One region of the Klebsiella sp. F11 genome, then DNA from elsewhere that is predicted to be linked to it. Evidence: predicted binding sites of a transcription regulator. Region 1 holds the regulator's gene; the other holds the start of a gene.
What was found. Region 1 encodes PurR, which represses purine synthesis genes. Its sites were predicted from a motif close to CANGCAAACGTTTGCNTG; they were not measured.

Region 2: a site for PurR is predicted at 1,781-1,798, ahead of purE (5-(carboxyamino)imidazole ribonucleotide mutase). Genes of this name have one in related genera too.

The regions. Positions count from the first base shown of each region.
Region 1 is NZ_CM160060.1:2,582,706-2,587,142, forward strand. Features, by position in the region: gene punC (purine nucleoside transporter PunC) at 1-841, opposite strand, end outside; gene punR (DNA-binding transcriptional activator PunR) at 954-1,865, shown strand; gene purR (HTH-type transcriptional repressor PurR) at 1,883-2,908, opposite strand; gene cydH (cytochrome bd-I oxidase subunit CydH) at 3,203-3,292, shown strand; gene AC1M2H_RS12865 (MFS transporter) at 3,455-4,437, shown strand, end outside.
Region 2 is NZ_CM160060.1:4,261,146-4,265,582, forward strand. Features, by position in the region: gene cysS (cysteine--tRNA ligase) at 1-356, opposite strand, end outside; gene ppiB (peptidylprolyl isomerase B) at 530-1,024, shown strand; gene lpxH (UDP-2,3-diacylglucosamine diphosphatase) at 1,028-1,750, shown strand; gene purE (5-(carboxyamino)imidazole ribonucleotide mutase) at 1,870-2,379, shown strand; gene purK (5-(carboxyamino)imidazole ribonucleotide synthase) at 2,376-3,443, shown strand; gene mnmH (tRNA 2-selenouridine(34) synthase MnmH) at 3,555-4,437, shown strand, end outside.

The sequences.
Region 1 (4,437 bases):
GCGCAAAAACCACCAGCAGCCACGGCAGCAGCTGCTGCCCCTGCCATTTTTGCAGCGCCGCCCGGCAGCCGTATCCGCCGATTAAAAAGGCGATAGTCTGCGGCACGTAGCTCAGGCCGATGGCGGTTGGCCCGTAGCCCATGTCATGTAGAATAAACGGCGATCCGGTCAGCCAGGCGAAAAAGCTGGCGGAGCAGGCGGCATAAATCAGCACGTTGCCGCTATACTCGCGCGAGCGCAGCAGCGCCAGGAAGGTCAGCTTTTTCTGCGTATCGCTCCCGGGCCGGCGCACCGGCTTGAGGCGTAAGGCGGGCAGCATCAGCAGCAGGGCGATGGCGAACAGGGTCGCGAAAATAGCCTGCCAGTCGAAATGGGCGAGCAGCCAGCTGCCGAGCAGCGGCGCCAGAGCCGGCGACAGGCCCACCAGCGGCATGATGGTGGCGAATATGCGGTTGGTACGCTGGGCGGGATAATAGTCGGTGACCATCGCCTGCCAGGTGACCGCCGCCGCGCAGACGCCGATGGCCTGCACAAACCGCAGCGCCAGCATCAGATTCGCGTCCCGTACCCACAGCATGCCAAGGCAGCCGACGGCGAAGATCGCCAGGCCGCTGAGCAGTACCGGCCTGCGCCCGTAGCGATCGGATACCGGACCCCAGAACAGCTGGCCAACGGCGAAACCGGCGAGAAACACGCTGAGGCTGGCGCTGACCGAGGCCGCCGAAGTATTCAGATCCTGCTGGATAGCCGAAAACGCCGGCAGATACATATCGGTTGCGAGGAAGCCCAGCACGCTGAGGCCCGCTAACCAAACTAAAAATCCTTTCCCGGGTTGTTGCATAAAGTTCTCTTTCTTCTGATACAGGTAAGATGTCGCAGAGTGTAGGGAGTGCATTCTGGCTTGTGAAACGCTAATATTTGTTACATGCGTTCAAAAATTTTGCAGGCAGAATATGTGGTCCGAATACTCCCTTGAAGTGGTTGATGCGGTTGCCCGCAACGGCAGCTTTAGCGCTGCGGCTCAGGAGCTGCATCGTGTCCCTTCTGCGGTCAGCTACACCGTGCGTCAGCTCGAAGAGTGGCTGGCGGTTCCGCTCTTCGAACGACGTCATCGCGACGTCGAACTCACCCCGGCCGGGGTGTGGTTTTTACAGGAAGGGCGTTCTGTTATCAAAAAAATGCAGATCACCCGCCGCCAGTGCCAGCAGATCGCCAACGGCTGGCGCGGGCAGCTCTCGATTGCGGTTGACGATATCGTCAAGCCGGCGCGTATGCGGCAGATGATTGTCGATTTTTATCGTCACTTTCCGGACGTCGAGCTGATTGTCTTCCAGGAGGTGTTTAACGGCGTCTGGGACGCGCTGGCCGACGGCCGCGTGGAGCTGGCTATCGGCGCGACCCGCTCGATTCCGGTCGGCGGACGCTACGCCTTTCGCGACATGGGCATGCTGAGCTGGCACTGCGTGGTGGCCAGCCACCATCCGCTGGCAAAAATGAGCGGTCCGCTGAGCGATGATACGTTGCGCAACTGGCCGTCGCTGGTCAGGGAGGATACCTCCCGCTCGCTGCCGAAGCGCACGACGTGGCTGCTGGATAATCAGAAGAGGGTGGTGGTGCCGGACTGGGACGCCTCGACAACCTGCCTGTCGGCCGGGCTGTGCATCGGCATGGTGCCGTCGCACTTCGCCCGCCCGCGGATCGATAGCGGCGAATGGACGGCGCTGGAGCTGGAAAATCCGTTCCCGGACGCCGCCTGCTGTCTGACCTGGCAGCAGAGCGATATCTCGCCGGCACTCTCCTGGCTGCTGGACTATCTTGGCGACAGCGAAACGTTAAATCGGGAGTGGCTGCGGGCGCCGGAATAGGCGGCGCCCCGCCGGGATTAGCGGCGGTAGTCGACGAACGGGCCGTCGATCACCGAGCGGCGCTCGACCAGGCGCGGGTGAACTTCGATAGACTGCGACTCCTCGCGCTTGTTAACGATGCGGTCCATCAGCATATTGAATGCGGCTTCGCCGAGAGAGTCCTTTGGCTGATGAATGGTGGTCAGCGCCGGGCTAAAGTAGCGGGCGTTGCGCACGTTGTCATAGCCAATCAGCGAAATATCCTGCGGCACGCGCAGGCCCATTTCGTCGGCTGCGCAAATCGCCCCCATCGCCATGATATCGCCGCCGCAGAAGATGGCGGTCGGGCGGTGCGGCTGGCTGATGATCTGCTGCATGGCGCGGTAGCCGGACTCAGGCTCGAAGTCGCCCTGAACCACCCAGCTTTCCGGGACGCGAATCTGCGCTTCTTCCATCGCTTTCATAAAACCGGCCAGGCGACCGGCGCCGGTGTTGCGCTCCAGCGGACCCGGGATCACGCCGATTTCACGGTGGCCGCGTTCGACAAGATAGCGGCCGGCCATGTAACCGCCTTCAAAGGCGTTATCGATCACCGAATCGGTAAAGTCGGCCTTGGACTCGCCCCAGTCCATCACCACCATCGGGATGTTGCGGTACTCTTCGAGCATGGAGAGCACCGACTGCGGATATTCGGAGCACATGACCAGCAGACCGTCGACGCGCTTTTGCGCCATCATCGACAGGTAGGCCTGCTGTTTTTCCGGATCGTTCCACGCGTTGCCCAGAATCAGGGTGTAGCCCTTCTGGAAGCAGCTTTTCTCGACGGACTCGATAATCTCGGCAAAATAGGCCGCTTCGCTGCTGGTGGCCAGCAGGCCGATCGATTTGGTGTGATTAACCTTCAGGCTGCGCGCCACCGCACTCGGAGAGTAGTGCAGCTCTTTGATGGCGGCCCATACCGCGTTGCGCGTCTCTTCAGCCACAAAACGGGTTTTGTTAATTACATGTGACACTGTTGTAGTGGAAACGTTTGCGCGCTTCGCTACATCTTTAATTGTTGCCATTACTTCTCTCTCCAGACCTTGACCTGATCGTCTGATTATCGATACGTAACCGTTTGCCTATACACACCCTGAGCGCAATGTTCAACATTGCATCACGTCGGGAAACGACACAGAACGACAGGAAGGGGTCAATGGCCGATACGCTTTCAAATTAGCGTGGGATTTTGTCCGATCTTGCGGCAAAGGGGAAGAGTAAAAACGTGCATCGCCCTAAATCTCAGAAGATTTTTATGCAATACTGTGCAAAAATGAGCAGGCTCACTTTTCTTGTGGGGATAATCAGGGGGAAAATTGATGGATACAGATTTAAAGTTTTCGCTGACCACGACGATTATTGTTCTGGGGCTGATCGTGGCCGCAGCGCTGACCGCCGTACTGCACTAATTCTTGCGGGGGAGAGGCTCCTTTCCCCCATTCCCACGCATTATTATCAAATTCGCAAAAATCTTTTGCCATTTCGTTTACTTTTGTTTTTCTGTGATTGATGTCATGCTTTTGCCTTCTGATGAGATACCGTCGCTGAGGACGGTTTGCTGGAGTCATTGCATGAAAATCAACTTTCCCCTGTTAGCGCTGGCCGTTGGGGCGTTTGGTATCGGTACGACCGAATTTTCCCCGATGGGATTGCTACCGGTGATCGCGAAAGGCGTGGATGTATCCATTCCCGCCGCGGGGATGCTGATTAGCGCCTACGCCATCGGCGTGATGGTCGGAGCGCCGCTGATGACGCTGCTGCTGTCGCATCGCGCGCGCCGCAGCGCGCTAATTTTCCTGATGGCTATTTTTACCCTTGGCAACGTCCTCTCTTCAATGGCGCCGGATTACACCACGCTGCTGCTCTCGCGCATTATCACCAGCCTGAACCACGGCGCCTTCTTCGGCCTCGGCTCGGTGGTGGCCGCGAGCGTGGTGCCTAAGCACAAGCAGGCCAGCGCGGTGGCAACCATGTTTATGGGTCTGACCATCGCCAATATTGGCGGCGTCCCGGCGGCGACCTGGCTGGGTGAAACCATCGGCTGGCGCATGTCCTTCCTCGCCACGGCGGGTCTTGGCCTGGTGGCGATGGCCGGCCTGTGGTTCTCGCTGCCGAAAGGCAGCGCAGGGGAGCGGCCGAATGTGAAGGAAGAGCTGGCGGTATTGATGCGGCCGCAGGTGCTTTCCGCGCTGCTGACCACCGTGCTCGGGGCCGGGGCGATGTTCACTCTCTATACCTATATTTCGCCGGTGCTGCATACCATTACCCACGCTTCGCCGCTGTTCGTCACCGCGATGCTGGTGCTGATTGGCGTCGGCTTCTCTCTGGGCAACTACCTTGGCGGAAAATTTGCCGACCGCTCGGTTTCCGGCACGCTGAAGGGATTTTTACTGCTGCTGATGGTTATCATGCTGGCGATCCCGCTGCTGGCGCAGTCGCAGATTGGCGCGGCCATCAGCATGGTAGTGTGGGGCGCGGCGACGTTCGCCGTGGTGCCGCCGCTGCAGATGCGCGTGATGCGCGTGGCTCATGAAGCGCCGGGGCTCTCTTCTTC
Region 2 (4,437 bases), 1.7 Mb from region 1:
GGAATATGGTGCGTCGCGCGCGGCTCAAGGTCCGGGCGCAGAATATTCAGCGCATCAAAATCTTTGTGCATTTCGCCGATCATGCGATCGACCAGCGCCACGAAGCTTTCGCCGTTCTCATTCGCACGCTTAATGATTTTGTCGTCAATATCGGTAATGTTGCGCACGTACTTCAGCTTATAGCCGAGAAAGCGCAGGTAGCGCGCCACTACGTCAAAAGAGACAAAAGTACGGCCGTGACCGATGTGACAGAGATCGTAAACGGTGATACCACACACGTACATGCCAACTTCCCCGGCATGAATAGGTTTAAACTCTTCTTTTTGGCGCGTCAGTGTATTAAAAATTTTTAACATCGAAGATTCCGTGTAAACGTGTGTAGTGATAAGCCGCGTATTCTAACCTGAATTCAACCCCGAAGCAGCACACAATGCAAGGTGATCCAACCCCGCGGTTATGCTATAACAGCCCCCTATGTCACGCCCAACCTCGGGTTCAAGCACCACAATCATCGGAACAGGATGCAAAAATGGTTACTTTCCACACTAATCATGGCGATATCGTAATCAAAACCTTTGACGAAAAAGCGCCGGAAACAGTTAAAAACTTCCTGGACTACTGCCGCGAAGGTTTCTACAACAACACCATTTTCCACCGTGTTATCAACGGCTTTATGATCCAGGGCGGCGGTTTTGAACCGGGCATGGAGCAGAAAACAACTAAATCTCCGATCCAGAACGAAGCCAACAACGGTCTGAAAAACACCCGCGGTACGCTGGCGATGGCCCGTACCCAGGCGCCGCACTCCGCCACCGCGCAGTTCTTCATCAACGTGGCCGATAACGACTTCCTGAACTTCTCCGGTGAAAACCTGCAGGGCTGGGGCTACTGCGTATTTGCTGAAGTCGTTGAAGGCATGGACGTAGTCGACAAAATCAAAGCGGTTTCTACCGGCCGCAGCGGCATGCATCAGGATGTGCCGAAAGAAGATGTGGTGATCAAAAGCGTCACCGTCAGCGAATAATTCGTGGCGACACTTTTTATTGCAGACCTGCATCTGCAAACCGAAGAACCGGCGATTACCGCCGGTTTTCTCCGCTTTTTACGCGGCCAGGCCCGCGAGGCGGACGCGCTCTATATCCTTGGCGACCTGTTCGAAGCCTGGATCGGCGATGACGATCCTAACCCGCTGCATCAGGAAATCGCCGCCGCGCTCAGCGCGTTGACCCGCTCCGGCGTCCCCTGCTTTTTCGTCCACGGCAACCGCGATTTTCTTATCGGCCAGCGCTTTGCCCGCGCCTGCGGTATGACGCTGCTGACGGAAGAAAACGTGCTCGATCTCTACGGCCACCGCGTTTTAATTATGCATGGCGACACCCTCTGCACCGACGATGCCGGCTACCTGGCGTTTCGCGCCAAGGTGCATACGCCGTGGATCCAGCGCCTTTTCCTCGCTCTGCCGCTGTTTATACGCCGCCGCATCGCCGCAAAAATGCGCGCCAACAGCAGCGCGGCCAACAGCAGTAAGTCAATGGAGATAATGGACGTTAACCCGCAGGCGGTAACGGCGGTCCTCGAAAAGCACCGCGTTCAGTGGCTAATCCACGGCCATACCCATCGCCCGGCCATCCACCAAATGGAAGCTAACGGCCTGCCGGCGTTTCGCGTAGTCCTCGGCGCGTGGCACAGCGAAGGTTCGATGGTCAAAGTCACCAAAGACGACGTTGAGCTGCTCCCTTTCCCGTTTTAATTATCGCGCTATTTTCCGCCAGCGCCGGCCTACGCAACCGTTTTCCTCGCCCGTATATCGTGTTATTCTCTGTGGCCTCTAAAGCAGTGTGAAGCACACCCACAGGAGTTTTAAGACGCATGTCTTCCCGCAATAATTCGGCGCGTATCGCCATCGTGATGGGGTCCAAAAGCGACTGGGCTACCATGCAGTTTGCCGCAGAAATCCTTGATGCCCTGAACGTTCCGCACCACGTTGAAGTGGTCTCCGCGCACCGTACTCCCGATAAGCTGTTCAGCTTCGCCGAAGGCGCGGAAAGCAACGGCTATCAGGTGATTATTGCCGGTGCGGGCGGCGCGGCGCATCTGCCGGGCATGATTGCGGCGAAAACGCTGGTCCCGGTCTTAGGCGTGCCGGTACAGAGCGCGGCGCTGAGCGGCGTTGACAGCCTCTACTCTATCGTCCAGATGCCGCGCGGGATCCCGGTCGGCACCCTGGCTATCGGCAAAGCCGGAGCCGCCAACGCCGCGCTGCTGGCGGCGCAGATTCTGGCGCAGCACGACGCGGAACTGCACCAGCGCCTGGGCGCATGGCGCCAGGCGCAAACTGATGAAGTGCTGGATAATCCGGACCCTCGGGGTGCGGCATGAAGCAGGTTTGTATCCTCGGCAACGGCCAGCTCGGCCGCATGCTGCGCCAGGCCGGAGAACCGCTGGGTATCGCGGTGTGGCCGGTTGGCCTTGAGGCCGACCCCGAAGCGGTGCCGTTTCAGCAAAGCGTCATCACCGCGGAAATCGAACGCTGGCCGGAAACGGCCCTCACCCGCGAACTGGCGCGTCATCCGGCGTTTGTTAACCGCGATGTGTTTCCCATTATTGCCGATCGCCTAACGCAAAAGCAGCTGTTCGACAGGCTGGGCCTCGCCACCGCGCCATGGCAGCTGCTGGCGGATAAAAACCAGTGGCCGGCGGTTTTCGCGACCCTCGGCGAGCTGGCTATCGTTAAGCGCCGCGTTGGCGGCTACGACGGCCGCGGCCAGTGGCGTTTGCGGGAAAATGAAACCGCTCAGCTGCCCGACGATAACTACGGCGAATGTATCGTCGAGCAGGGGATTAACTTCTCCGGCGAAGTGTCGCTGGTTGGCGCCCGCGCTCAGGACGGCAGCACAGTATTCTATCCGCTGACCCGCAACCTGCATCAGGACGGCATTCTGCGCACCAGCGTGGCCTTCCCGCAGGCCAACGCCCGCCAGCAGGATCAGGCCGAAGACATGCTCTCCGCCATTATGGACGAGCTGCAATATGTCGGCGTGATGGCGATGGAGTGCTTCGTCACCGCCGACGGTCTGCTGATCAACGAGCTGGCCCCGCGCGTGCACAACAGCGGCCACTGGACGCAGAACGGCGCCTCCATCAGCCAGTTTGAGCTGCATCTGCGGGCCATTACCGACCTGCCGCTGCCGCCGCCGGTGGTCAACAGCCCCTCGGTGATGATCAACCTGATCGGCACCGATCTTAACTACGACTGGCTGAAGCTGCCGCTGGTGCACCTACACTGGTACGACAAAGAGGTTCGTCCGGGCCGCAAGGTGGGTCACCTGAACCTCACCGACAGCGATACCGACCGCCTGAGCGCCACGCTCGAAGCGTTGAAGCCGCTGCTGCCGCCGGAGTACGCCAGCGGTATTTTCTGGGCCCAGTCGCAGCTCAGCTAAGCCTTTCGTGCCGGGGGAAGCGCGTTCCCCCTTCCCCGGCACGCCTTCAGGCGCGTAGAATCCCTCCTTCGCTTGACACAAAATCTCGGTTTCACTGCAAAAGGAAGACCCATGAATAATGGGACGGATTATCGCGCCATTCTCGCCGCGGATACCCCGCTTATTGACGTGCGCGCCCCGGTTGAGTTTAGCCAAAGCTCGCTCCCCGCAGCGCTCAACCTGCCGCTGATGAACGATGAAGAACGCGCCGCCGTCGGCACCTGCTACAAACGTCAGGGGGCAGAAGCCGCCCTGGCGCTCGGGCATCGCCTGGTTAACGACGACCTTCGCGCCCAACGTATGCGGGCGTGGCGTGAAGCCTGCCAGCGCAATCCTCAGGGCTATCTTTGCTGCGCCCGCGGCGGCCAGCGCTCGCACATTGTTCAGCAGTGGCTGCGTGAATCGGGCATCGACTACCCGCTGATCGTCGGCGGCTATAAGGCGCTGCGCCAGGCCGCCATCCGGCTGACGCAGGAGCTGGTCCAGCGCCCGATGGTGCTGATCGGCGGCTGCACCGGCAACGGTAAAACCCAGCTGGTCGGCGCGCATCCTGACGGAATCGACCTCGAAGGGCTCGCCCACCACCGCGGCTCCTCGTTCGGGCGAACGCTGCGCGACCAGCATCCTCAGGCGACCTTTGAAAACTACCTCGCGGTGTCTATGCTGAAAAAGGCCCCCAGCCAGCGCCGCTGGGTGCTGGAGGATGAAGGACATATGATAGGCGCCAACCACCTGCCGGAATGCCTGCGCGAGCGCATGGCGCAAGCGCCGCTGGCGGTGGTGGAAGATCCGTTTGATGTCCGCCTGGCGCGCCTGCGGGAGGAGTATTTTGACCGGATGCACCGCGAATTTATCGCCGCGTACGGTGAAGAACAGGGCTGGCAGGAGTACAGCGCGTATCTGCACCACGGCCTGTTTGCGATCCGCCGTCGCCTGGGGCTCCAGCGTTTTGCTC